One region of the Bradyrhizobium sp. Ses1 genome, then DNA from elsewhere that is predicted to be linked to it. Evidence: predicted binding sites of a transcription regulator. Region 1 holds the regulator's gene; each other region holds the start of a gene.
The links. Region 1 encodes LexA, which represses DNA repair genes until DNA is damaged. Its sites were predicted from a motif close to TGTTCNNNNTGTGTTCNG; they were not measured.

Region 1 (4,183 bases):
GCGACCGCGCGGATCGCGCTGTGGGGCGGGCGCGAGATTGCGATGCTGCTGCTGGCCTCGCTGGTAGCGGGACTGGCGACCACGCCCTATGCCGCCTTTCACTTCCATCGGGTGGCGCCCTTCGGCGTGCTTGCCAATCTGGCGGCGATGCCGGTGGTGTCGGCGCTGGTGATGCCGGCCGGGCTCCTCGGCTTGCTGGCGATGCCGTTCGGTTTCGACGGCGTGTTCTGGGCGATCATGGGCAGCGGCATCGACTGGATGATCGTGGTTGCGCAATGGGTCGCCGCGCTGCCGGGCGCAGTCGGCCACGTCAGTGCGTTCGGGATCGGCCCGCTGATCGCCGCGAGCCTGGGCGTCATCCTGCTCGGGCTGTTGCGCACGCCGCTGCGCTTCGCCGGCGCGGCGGTGCTTCTCATTGCGGTGGTCTGGGCGGTGAGGGCGCCGCAACCCGACATCCTGATTTCCGGCGACGGCCGCAATGTCGCCGTTCGCGGCGGTGACGGGCGGTTGCACCTGATGCGCACCGCGAAGGACGCGTTTCTCGCCAAGGAGTGGCTTGCCGCGGATGCCGATGCTCGCACTGCAAGCGACCCGTCGCTCACGGAGGGCGTCTCATGCGATGAGGGCGGCTGCGTGACCCCGGCCGCGGGCGGCGCGTTCGTTGCGCTCACGCAGCGATCCGAGGCGCTCGCGGACGATTGCGAACGGGCGGTGCTGATCGTGACCGCACGGCCGGTGCCACAAGGCTGTGCGGCGGCGGTCATCGATGCCGAGCGCCTGCGGCGGCAGGGCGGGCTGGCGCTGCGGCGGAACCGGAACGGCTTCGTCATCGATGCGGTCAAGCCTGCCGGCCTCGACCGGCCGTGGTCGCCTGCGGTGTCAGGCGAAGGCGAACCCGAGACCACGATCCGGATCCAAGGGGCACCCGCGCCGCGCGCCATCGATGCGACCCCGTCCGAGTCCGACCTGCAGCCGGAAGACTGAGCGCTCCCGTCAATCTCCACCGGCGTTGGCCGGCAGCTCGAAGGCGCCGAGCCGAAATTCGTCCGGACCGCCCGAATGCGACGGCACTTGCACGAGCGTGAAACTCGCATCCGGAAATCGCTCCCAGATCGCGAGATCTTCCGCTGCGACGGTGAGCCAGCCGAACCTGAACATGTATCGGCCGGGCTGGGCCACCCGTCCGGCTTTTTGCCATGTGATCTTGGTGACCACCGATCATGCCCCTTGCGAATAGTTCAACAAAAAATCGCATGCGCCCCCGGATGGCCTCCGGGGCCGCTCGAAATACTTTGCTTTTCACCCGCGGCAACGTCCCGCCGGCCGAGACCGGCGGCGCACGCTGCCCGAAGCTCTCAGCCGATGAACAGCGGGTTCGGCGCGGGGCGCTGGTCGACCGCCTTCGGTGCCGGCTCTGCAACATGATGCGTCACTGGCAATTGCAGCACGGTCGCTCGCTGCCCTTCGCAGAGCTGGGTCACCAGCACATGGCTGCCATCGGGGAATTCGATCGCGTCGTGATGACGATCCCGAATATGCGCATCGATCTGGTTGAACTTGCCGACACGGAAGCCGGTCGTCTTGGTCCAGATCCAGCGATTGTCGTAGCGGACGTTATCGGCGAACGCGAGTTCGGTCCCGGGAAGCATGCAGACTGCGACCGTCGGATCGCTTTCCGAAGCGAAGCCGCGGGTCGAAGTGCCGCGGAAGGTGGTGGTGATAAGCGTCTCTCCAACTTGGGCGGGACGCGTCGCCACGGCATGCAGGCTATAGTCACACATCGGATTGCTCCTCATTCGAGATAGCCGACCCGTGCCTGGGAAGAGGCGCAGGCCTCTATCAGAGTGGACGATAACTTATAAGCCTCTGCTCCGTTCTTGGCATTTGTACGGCCCGCGCCCTCTAGCCGTTCACAAACACGATAGGAGGCGCTGCCGCACATCTCCTTGCACCGAGAGTGCCCCGGCGAACTTACCGGGGCTCTTATTCTAATCACTCTAAATCGTTCTTGTCAGTGTCCTTGAGGGCAGATCACCCACCAAAGTACCAGACGAGCTGCTGCGTCCTCGTCGGCTCAGTACTTGCGATAAAGCCCGATCAGCTTGCCCTGGATCCGCACCCGGTTCGGCGGCAGGATGCGGACTTCGTAGGCCGCATTGGCAGGCTCAAGCGCGATTGACGCGCCGCGGCGACGGAAGCGCTTCAGCGTCGCTTCCTCCTCATCGATCAGCGCCACCACGATGTCGCCGGTGTTGGCGGTGTCGTTACGCTGGATCAGCGCCATGTCGCCGTCGAGGATGCCGGCCTCGACCATGGAATCGCCGCGCACCTCGAGCGCATAATGCTCGCCGGAGCCGAGCATGTCGGGCGGCACGCTGATGGTGTGGCTGCGGGTCTGCAGCGCCTCGATCGGCGTACCCGCCGCGATCCGGCCCATCACGGGAACGGCGACGGGACGGTTGCCATCGTCTTCGGCCACGGCCGCGCTGGTCGTGCGCTTGCCGAGCGTGCCCTCGATGACGCTCGGCGTGAAGCCGCGGCGGCCGTTGCCGGCAGCGGAGAGCTCAGGCAGTTTGATCACCTCGATCGCGCGGGCGCGGTTCGGCAGGCGGCGGATGAAGCCCCGTTCCTCCAGCGCCGTGATCAGGCGGTGGATGCCGGACTTCGAGCGCAGGTCGAGCGCGTCCTTCATCTCGTCGAAGGAAGGAGGCACGCCGGCCTCTTTCAGCCGTTCGTTGATGAAACGCAGAAGTTCATACTGTTTGCGCGTAAGCATCGCGAGCATTCCCCCGGTTGGTAGCGTCGTTCGATCCGAGACTTGAGAAGAGCTGATCTCGGGAGTCACGCACTCCCATTCGTAGACAGCGAGTTTCGAAACAAATCATGAACGGACACTATATGTTCGATATGTGTTCCGCAACCACTTAATTTCTGGTGAACGCGACCAGAGATGCTCCGGCAGATGCTGGTCGCAGCGTCATTCGGGCAATCGGAGGATGTCGCAAGGCGCGCCTTTTGCTGCGGCTGGCGCGAATGGCGGACGGATCACAAGTGCCTGCGCCGCAGTGAGATTCCCAAGCAGCGAACTGTCTTGCTTGGTGACCGGCGTTGCGATCAGCGTGCCGTCGTCGCGCTCTTCGAGTAGCGCACGAAGATAATCTTCGCGCTGATCGTTGGCGGCGAGATCGCGGCCGAGCAGGGCGCTTTCCGTCACGTGATGAATCGCCGAGCGGCCGAGCAGGGCCCGAATCAACGGCACCAGGAACAGATAGGCGCAGACATAGGACGACACCGGATTGCCGGGCAGGCCGATCACTCGCATCGCGCCGAGCCGGCCATGCATCATCGGCTTGCCCGGCCGCATCGCGATCTTCCAGAACGCCATGGTCACGCCCTCGGCCTCAAGCGACGGCTTCACGAGGTCATGGTCGCCGACCGAGGCGCCGCCGGTGGTGATGAGGATGTCGGCGCCCGCGGCATGCGCGCGGCGGATGCCGTCAGTGGTGGCGGCAACCGTGTCGGCGGCGACCCCCAGATCGATCGCTTCAGCGCCTTCCGCACGCGCCATCGCCCGCAGCGCATAGCCGTTGGAATAGACGATCTGGCCTGGACCCGGAGAGGTGCCCGGCATCACGAGTTCGTCGCCGGTCGCGAGCACGGCGACCTTGGGTCGGCGCCGCACGGGGAGTTCCGGATAGTTCATCGACGCCGCCAGCGACAGCGCGCGGTCGGTCAGCCGGCTTCCGCGCCTGAGCAGCACGTCACCCTCGCGGAAATCGACGCCGGCGGGCCGGATATGCCGCCCGGCGACAGCGGCCTCGGTGATGGTGATGTGATCGCCATCGACCTGGGCGTCCTCCTGGATCACGACCGCATCGGCGCCGGCGGGAATGACGCCTCCGGTGAAGATCCGTGCCGCTTCCCGCGGACCAAGTTCCCGACCGAACGGCCGGCCCGCGGCGACTTCGCCGATCACCTTCAGCCGCGCGCTCAAGTCGGCGGCGTCGGCGGATCGCACCGCATAGCCATCCATCGCCGACATCGCGAGTGGCGGCTGAGTACGTTTTGCCGCGACGTCACGGGCAAGCGTGCGGTGATAGGCGGCATCGAGCGCGACCATCTCTTCCGGCAATGGTTCCGCGCCGGCGAGGACCGCGGCAAGCGCATCGGCGACCGGCATCAG
Region 2 (4,183 bases), on a different contig from region 1:
GCAGCGGCACCTCGATCGCCTGGTCGATGCGGCCGGGCCGGCCGGCCAGCGCGCTTTCGAGCTCCTCGGGTCGGTTGGTGGTGAGCACGAACAGGATGTCGGCATCCTCCTTCAACCCATCCATCTCGTTGAGCAGCTTGTTGAGCAGCGATTCCTCGCACGGGCCCATCAGCTCGCGGTCGGTGGCGATCAGGTCGACGTCCTCGATCACGACCATCGTCGGCTGCAGCAGCCGCGCCAGATTCATGTAGGCTTCGAGCAGCCCGATCTGTTCGGCGGTGATGATCAGTGTCGTATGTCCCGGCAGGTTGGTGGCGAGGTAGCGGATGGTGTGAGTCTTCCCGGTGCCCGGCGGTCCATAAAGCAGGATGCCCTTGCGCGTCGACTGGCCAAGCCGGCGCAACGCGTCGCGGCTGCCGACAAAGTTCAGGACGTTGCGCTCAAGCAGTCTCAGGGTCGGTTCGTGCAGGATAACGGCCTCGCGATCGACCGGCGGCAACCGGTGCACAGTTACGCCCCTTGAACGTCCGCGATACTCGGCCCCGCTGTCGAGCGAAAGAATCTTGCCGCGATAGGAGCGTGCTGTCTGCACCGCTTGCTCGAGTTCCGAAAAACAGCGCTGAACGAAGGTGTCGCCGGCCGCGCCGGTCGGCACTGCGATCTCGATTCGGATCGCGTCCTCGTTGCGGGATTCGCGATAAATGGACAGCAGCACCGCGTAGCGAAGCTCGCCGGCGCGGCACAGCCACAATCCGTTGTTAAGACATTTCACCGCCGCCGGCTCACCGACATCGACTTCATAATATTGCGGCGGAGCGATCACCGGCGCATTGCGCCCGTCGTTCATCAATCCCGCAAAAGTCAGCGTCTCGTAGCGATATTCTTCGTGAACGCCGAAGAAGTGGATCGGTGAGGAGAGCAGTCGATCCAGCGCGACCTGAACGTCCGCACGCATGTGACCCGGAAAGCCGCGCGCCCGCGTCACGAGCTGGTTGCGTGGAATGCCCGCAAAATGCCAATCGATCGCGACGTATGTGTATCTGAATTCTTCGCCCTGCAATTTTTCGGATGCATCCCTTGCCGCGAGCAGGCAGTCGCTGCAGAGGCAGGCAATCTTGTCGTCGAGTTGCACCTCCTGCACCGGCGGCGGCGCGCCGCACAGATCGCAGGGACGGCTGGTCCTTACCGCTTCGCTGGTAATCTGAAGACCATGCCCGGCTGCGTTGATGCGCTGTTGCGCTGTTTTCCATAGCGCTGCCGCGACCCGGGACGGATAGGGGCCACAGGTGGCGTTGCCCTGCTGGTCGATCTCGGCCGCGAACAGGATGGCCTCCCGCTCCGACTTGCCGAACACGGCGCGCAAAAGCTCTCTGACGAACTCTCGAGGCGTCTCGTTATCGTTGTGGAAGACAAATTGAAACGATTCGGCGCCGGTATACCCGTCGTCCATGAAATACCTCTTGCGCACAATTTAAGATCGAAAGAACAAAAAAAGAACATCATGAAACCTGCCGTTCGTCAAGCAGGCCAAACTGGAAAATGTTGGGAGCGCTTCGCTGGAGAGCCATTCGACACATCTTCGGCAGATTGACGGCGCACAGACCGCGATACCGATTCGCCGTTTCGCGCGGCCGCGCTTGTGAACTGCCTCTCTCTGCCGCTTGATCAAATCGGCGGGCATGGTCCATAAGCGGCGCCTTGCGACCGGCGGTTCGGTTGCTTCGAAGTGGTGCAGAGGGAATTGCGTGGCAAAGATTCATCAGCAGATTGCGCAGGAGCTTGGCGTGCGCGAGCAGCAGGTCGAGGCGGCCGTCACGCTGCTCGACGGCGGCGCCACGGTGCCGTTCATTGCCCGCTATCGCAAGGAATTGACCGGCGCGCTCGATGACGCGCAATTGCGCACGCTGGAAGAACGGCTGACCTATCTGCGCGAACTCGAGGAGCGCCGCACCGCGATCCTCAATTCGATCCGCGAGCAGGGCAAGCTCGACGCCGCGCTCGAAGCGCGGATCATGGCTGCCGACAACAAGGCGCGTCTCGAGGATATCTATCTTCCCTACAAGCCGAAGCGTCGCACCAAGGCCGAGATCGCCAAGGAGGCCGGGCTCGAACCGTTGTCCGAGCTGTTGATGACGCAGCCGCAGCATGATCCGAAAGCGCAGGCGGCAGCCTTTGTCGATGCCGACAAGGGTGTGGCCGACGTGGCCGCGGCGCTGGAAGGCGCGCGCGCGATCCTAGTCGAGCGCTTCGACGAGGATGCCGATCTGATCGGCGCGCTGCGCGAGGAGGTGTGGGCGAACGCGCTCATGGTCTCGACCGTGCGCAAGGGCAAGAAGACCGAGGGCGAAAAGTTCAAGGACTATTTCGACTTCAGCGAGCCGCTGCACAAGCTGCCGTCGCACCGCATCCTGGCGCTGTTCCGCGGCGAGAAGGAGGAGATTCTCGATCTGCAGATGCAGCCGGAGGCGGAGCCGCCGGTGGCCGGCGTGCCCAGCGCCTATGAACTGAAGATCATGAAGCGTTTCGCCATTTCCGATCTCGGCCGTCCCGGCGACAAATGGCTGATCGAAACCGTGCGTTGGGCCTGGCGCACCAAGATCCAGGTGCATCTCAACATCGACCTGCGCATGCGGCTGTGGACCGCGGCGGAGACCGAAGGCGTGCGCGTGTTCGCCTCCAACCTGCGCGACCTCCTGCTGGCGGCGCCCGCCGGTGCGCGCGTGACCATGGGGCTCGATCCCGGCTATCGCACCGGCGTCAAGGTCGCCGTCGTCGATGCGACCGGCAAGGTGCTGGCGACGACAGCGGTCTATCCGCATGAGCCGCAGCGGCAATGGGACGAGGCGCTCGCGACCCTGGGCAAGCTCGCGATTCAGCATCGCGTCAACCTGATTGCGATCGGTAACGGCACGGCCTCGCGCGAGACCGACAAGCTCGCGACCGAACTGGTGAAGCGGCTGCCGGACTTGAAGATGACGAAGATCGTCGTCTCCGAGGCCGGCGCTTCCGTCTATTCGGCTTCGGCCTATGCGTCCGAGGAACTGCCCGGGCTCGACGTCACCCTGCGCGGCGCGGTGTCGATCGCGCGGCGCCTGCAGGATCCGCTCGCCGAACTCGTGAAGATCGATCCCAAGGCGATCGGCGTCGGCCAGTATCAGCACGATCTCGGCGAGAGCAAGCTCGCACGCTCGCTCGACGCCGTCGTGGAAGACTGCGTGAATGCCGTCGGCGTCGACGTCAACACCGCCTCCGTGCCGCTGCTGTCGCGGGTGTCGGGCATCGGGCCCGGCTTGGCGCAAAGCATCGTGCAGCACCGCGACTCGAACGGCCCGTTCAAGTCGCGCAAGGCGCTGAAGGAGGTGCCGCGGCTGGGGCCGAAGGCCTTCGAGCAATGCGCGGGCTTCCTGCGCATCAACGACGGCGAGGATCCGCTCGATGCCTCGGGCGTGCACCCCGAGGCCTATCCGGTGGTGCGCCGGATTCTCACGGCGACCAAGAGCGATATCAAGGCGCTGATCGGCAACAGCGAGATCATGCGCCAGTTGAAGCCGCAGTCGTTCGTGGACGAGACCTTTGGTCTGCCGACGGTCACCGACATCCTGCGCGAACTGGAAAAGCCCGGCCGCGATCCCCGTCCGGCGTTCAAGGCCGCGGTGTTCAAGGAAGGCGTCGAGGAGATCAAGGACCTCAGAGTCGGCATGATCCTCGAGGGCACCGTCACCAATGTCGCCGCCTTCGGCGCCTTCGTCGATATCGGCGTGCATCAGGACGGTCTGGTGCACATCTCGGCGATGTCCAGGACCTTCATCAAGGATCCACGCGAGGTCGTCAAACCCGGCGACATCGTCAAGGTGAAGGTGCTCGACGTCGAAGTCGCCCGCAAGCGCATCGCGCTGACGCTGCGGCTCGATGATGAGACCGGCAAGAAGGATTCGAAGGGCTCGTCGAGCGACCGTGTTCGCGGGCCGATGACGTCCTCCGCCCCGCGCAAGCAAGAACAACCCGGCAACGCCTTCGCCGACGCCTTCCGCCGCGCCAGCGAGAAGAACGGCAAGCCGTTACGCTGAGCGGAACTGCTTAGTCTGGCACGGAAGCTAACTTCCGTGTCAGAATCTGTCGCCTTTGTCAGTTGAAGTCGAAGGAGCTTTTAGCTCTCCTGATCGTTCTCCTGTTGCGACGCGAT
Region 3 (4,183 bases), on a different contig from region 1:
TGATTCGCTGCGACATAGAAGACTGGCAACGGAATACGCAGCAATAACGACTCAATAAGTTGGCTTTTTCTTCTTGGGTGCCAAACTCTTGCTCGCCTTTGAAACTCAGGTGCTAGATCGATCTCCTTGTGATCAATCCGTCGAACGAGCAAATCGATCGTCTTCTTCTCGGTTGTGACTTTGATCTTATCTGGGTCAAACGGCTTATCGATGACCCAGCCTTGGTCAAGCTTCTCCTCCTCAATGCCGAGTGCGGCCGAGACAGCCTCTTCGAGAGTTTCGTCTTTGGCGGTCTCACTGATCGACATGCAGTTCACCGTAATTAGCGGAGGAGGATTTGGAGGCCGTCGCTCAGGAAGCAGCCGAGCGGACTAGGTGGAGTGTTGAGTTAGCACTTCGCGCGCGCAATGCTTCAAGGGCCACTTCCAAATACACCTACCGATTATTTGGGGTCCAAGAGCAATGTTGGGTTCCTTCATAACAAAAACGGCCGGGTCTTTCGACCCGGCCGCTCAAATTCTCAAATCGCTACTCTGATACAGCGAGCCTCAGCTCGCCTTCTGCTCCGCAGCCGCTGTCCGCTTCTTCTCGATCTGGCGCTTCAGGTCCAGCGCGCGGGGCGAGAGGTTTGCGGCGCTCGCCTTCAAGAGGAACGCATCGAGGCCGCCGTTGTGGTCGACGCTCTTCACCGCGTTCGAGGAGACGCGCAGGCGGATGTTGCGGCCGAGCGATTCCGACTGGAAGGTAATATTGCAGAGGTTCGGCAGGAAGCGCCGCTTGGTCTTGATGTTCGAGTGGCTCACCTTGTGGCCCACTTGCGGGCCCTTGGCCGTCAGTTCACAGCGCCGCGACATTGTTCAAATCCTCTTCCATCCCCGCTAAACCAACAGCGCGCGCCGCGCGCGGCGGGGGTCTAAACCTACGTCCATTTTCCAGGAACCGCGGACGTATAGGGGGTGAGCTGCAAAGCGTCAAGGTTTTATCGGGTTTGGAGCCGCTTTCCCTGGTTCCGAAATCCTCGATTCGGGGCGTTTTCTTCGCGCGAACGGTAAAACCCTATGGCACGCAAAACCTGCACGTTCACAAGGCCGTTCAGCCGTTTAACAAACCATATAAAGGGCGTATTCACACCCGTAAGTGGTTCCGTATTCGCCCGCGTTGCTTGCCGGTCATTTCTCCCTAGATGATCTTTCGGCGCCGACGACAGGATCGTTAAGTTTGTGAGCATTTTCAGCAGTTTTCTGCCCTCAGTGAGGGAATCCTGGCTGTTGTGCGCCGGCGCGCTGTTCCTGATGTTGCCGGAGGGCGCGCTCGCGCAGGGCCGGCTGGATGCGCAGTATGAGGCCTCGCTGGCCGGTATTGCCGTCGGCAAGGGAAGCTGGACCATCGAGATCGGCGACGACACCTTTTCCGCGATCGCGCAGGGCGGCACCTCCGGGCTGCTCAAGGCATTTGCTGGCGCCGGCGGGGTGGGCGGATCCCAGGGGCGCGTGGTCAATGGCGCGCTGGTGGCGGCGGGCTATACCGTCAACTACAACAGCTACAAGAAATCCGAGATCATTCGGATGGCGCTCAGTGGCGGCAGCATCAAGGAAACTGTGATCGAGCCGGAACCGCCGGTCGATCCGAACCGCATCCCGGTCACCGAGGGCCACAAGAAGAACGTGTTCGATCCGATGACCGGCTCGCTGCTCCGGGTGCCGGGCACGGGCGAGCTGATGAGCCCGGATAGCTGCCGTACGAGCGCGGGCATATTCGACGGCCGGCTGCGCTACGATTTGAAGCTCGATTTCAAGCGCGTGGAGATGGTCAAGGCGGAGAAGGGCTATCAGGGCCCGGCGCTGGTCTGCGCGATCTATTTCACGCCGATCGCGGGCTATATCCCCGACCGTCCGGTGATCAAGTACCTCGCCGAGGCGCGCAACATGGAGATCACCTTCGTGCCGATCGCGGGCACGCGCATCCTGATCCCGTTCCGCGTCAAGATCCCGACGCCGTTCGGGCTCGCCATGCTGGAGGCGACGTCGTTCGTGACGTCTGCCATGCCACCGCGGGTGGCGAAGACGCAGTAGGGCGGGGCTGGTCGCAAGGAGATGGACCGAGTGCTCCGCTCGTCATTGCCGGGCTTGACCCGGCAATCCATCTTACGAAGAGCCCTTCTCTCGATGGATGCCCGGGTCAAGCCCGGGCATGACGAGCCGGGCAGATCGTCGAATCCTGTTGACTCTTTGCCGCTTCTGATTCGACTCCGGCTTTAACAATTTCGCTGTCATCGTGATCGCTGCTAAACCCGATTTGGTGCTGGAACTGAAATGCCGACACGAGATGTTGCGGTGAACGGAGGAGAACACAGGTGGAGTCAGCGATTCGGCCGCGATTCGTTCTCAACTCGTTCCGAAGCTTAAGCGGCGGCATCCGCCGTGTAGCAATCTGAGACAATTTTCCTAGTCGCGCTTTCTTTCATCTCCAAGAAAAGCATCAAGAAAAGCACCTCGAAATCATGGCTCTTTCCTCTCCTCCCTTCGCCCATGAGCGCGCGCCCGGCGCCGGCGTCACGGCCGTGCTCGGGCCGACCAATACCGGCAAGACGCATCTGGCCATCGAGCGCATGCTTGGGCATTCGTCCGGGCTGATCGGGCTGCCGCTGCGGCTCTTGGCGCGTGAGGTCTACAACAAGATCGCCGATCGCGCTGGGCCTGAGAGCGTCGCGCTGATCACCGGCGAGGAGAAGATCAAGCCGAAGTCGCCGCGCTTCTGGGTCTCGACCGTCGAGGCGATGCCGCGCGATCTCGATGTCTCGTTCCTTGCCGTCGACGAGATCCAGATCGCGGCCGATCTCGAGCGCGGGCATGTCTTCACCGACCGTATCCTCAATCGGCGCGGGCGCGACGAGACGCTGCTGCTCGGGGCTGCGACGATGCGTCCCATCATCGAGCGGCTGTTGCCCGGCGCCTCCATCATCACAAGGCCCAGGCTCTCGACGCTCGAATTCGCCGGCGACCGCAAGATCACGCGGCAGCCGCGGCGCACCGCGATCGTCGCGTTCTCGGCGGACGAGGTCTATGCGATCGCCGAATTGATCCGCCGCCAGCATGGCGGCGCAGCGGTCGTGCTCGGCTCGCTCTCGCCGCGCACACGCAATGCGCAAGTGGCGATGTTCCAGAACGGCGACGTGGATTATCTCGTCGCCACCGACGCCGTCGGCATGGGGCTGAACCTCGACGTCGATCACGTCGCCTTCGCCTCCGACCGCAAATATGATGGCTATCAGTTCCGCCGCCTGACACCGGCCGAGTTTGCGCAGATCGCAGGCAGAGCCGGCCGCGCGACGCGCAATGGTACCTTCGGCACCACAGGGCGCTGCGCGCCGTTCGAGCCGGAACTGGTGAACGCGCTGCAGAACCACACGTTTGACAGCGTGAAAATGCTGCAATGGCGCAACTCGAAGCTGGATTTCTCCTCGCTCGGCAGCTTGCAGGTCTCGTTGTCGCTGCCGCCGTCGCATGAAGTGCTGACGAGGGCGCCGATCGCGGAAGACATGCGCGTGCTCGACCACGCCGCGCGCGATGCCGAGGTGCGCGACATGGCGCATGGCGCTGTCGCCGTCGAGCGGCTATGGGACACTTGCCAGATACCCGATTACCGAAAGCTATCGCCCGCGGCCCATGCCGAGCTTGTGACCACGGTTTACGGCTTCCTGATACAAAAGGGGCGTATTCCCGATGCATGGTTTGCTGCCCAGGTCGATCAGGCCGACCGCGTCGACGGCGATATCGACACGCTGTCGGGCCGGATCGCTCAGGTGCGCACCTGGACCTTTGTGGCGAACCGGCCGGACTGGCTGTCCGATCCCGAACATTGGCAGGGGATCACGCGCGAGCTCGAAAATAAATTGTCCGATGCGCTGCATGAACGGCTCACGGAGCGTTTCGTTGATCGGCGTACCAGTGTATTGATGCGCCGCCTGCGGGAGAACTCTGTTTTGAATACTGAAATCGGCAAGACCGGCGAAGTCATCGTCGAGGGGCATGTGATCGGCCGGCTCGACGGATTCACTTTTGCGCCTGACGCGGCGGAAGCGGGCTCAGATGCCAAGGCGCTGCAGGCCGCAGCCCAGCAGGTGCTGGCGCGCGAGATCGATACGCGGGCCGAGAAACTGAGCGCCGCGCCGGACGAAACCTTC

Region 2: a site for LexA is predicted at 1,482-1,499, ahead of AC5ZG5_RS13925 (ATP-dependent Clp protease adaptor ClpS). Genes of this name have one in related genera too.
Region 3: a site for LexA is predicted at 2,380-2,397, ahead of AC5ZG5_RS07375 (helicase-related protein). Genes of this name have one in related genera too.

The regions. Positions count from the first base shown of each region.
Region 1 is NZ_JCAMOQ010000005.1:162,856-167,038, forward strand. Features, by position in the region: gene AC5ZG5_RS09070 (ComEC/Rec2 family competence protein) at 1-984, shown strand, start outside; gene AC5ZG5_RS09075 (hypothetical protein) at 994-1,215, opposite strand; gene AC5ZG5_RS09080 (hypothetical protein) at 1,356-1,781, opposite strand; gene lexA (transcriptional repressor LexA) at 2,075-2,776, opposite strand; gene AC5ZG5_RS09090 (molybdopterin molybdotransferase MoeA) at 2,978-4,183, opposite strand, start outside.
Region 2 is NZ_JCAMOQ010000009.1:153,661-157,843, reverse strand. Features, by position in the region: gene AC5ZG5_RS13925 (ATP-dependent Clp protease adaptor ClpS) at 1-1,450, opposite strand, end outside; gene AC5ZG5_RS13920 (Tex family protein) at 1,746-4,067, shown strand; gene AC5ZG5_RS13915 (hypothetical protein) at 4,148-4,183, opposite strand, start outside.
Region 3 is NZ_JCAMOQ010000004.1:117,368-121,550, forward strand. Features, by position in the region: gene AC5ZG5_RS07360 (DUF262 domain-containing protein) at 1-308, opposite strand, end outside; gene rpmB (50S ribosomal protein L28) at 549-854, opposite strand; gene AC5ZG5_RS07370 (DUF3108 domain-containing protein) at 1,293-2,072, shown strand; gene AC5ZG5_RS07375 (helicase-related protein) at 2,501-4,183, shown strand, end outside.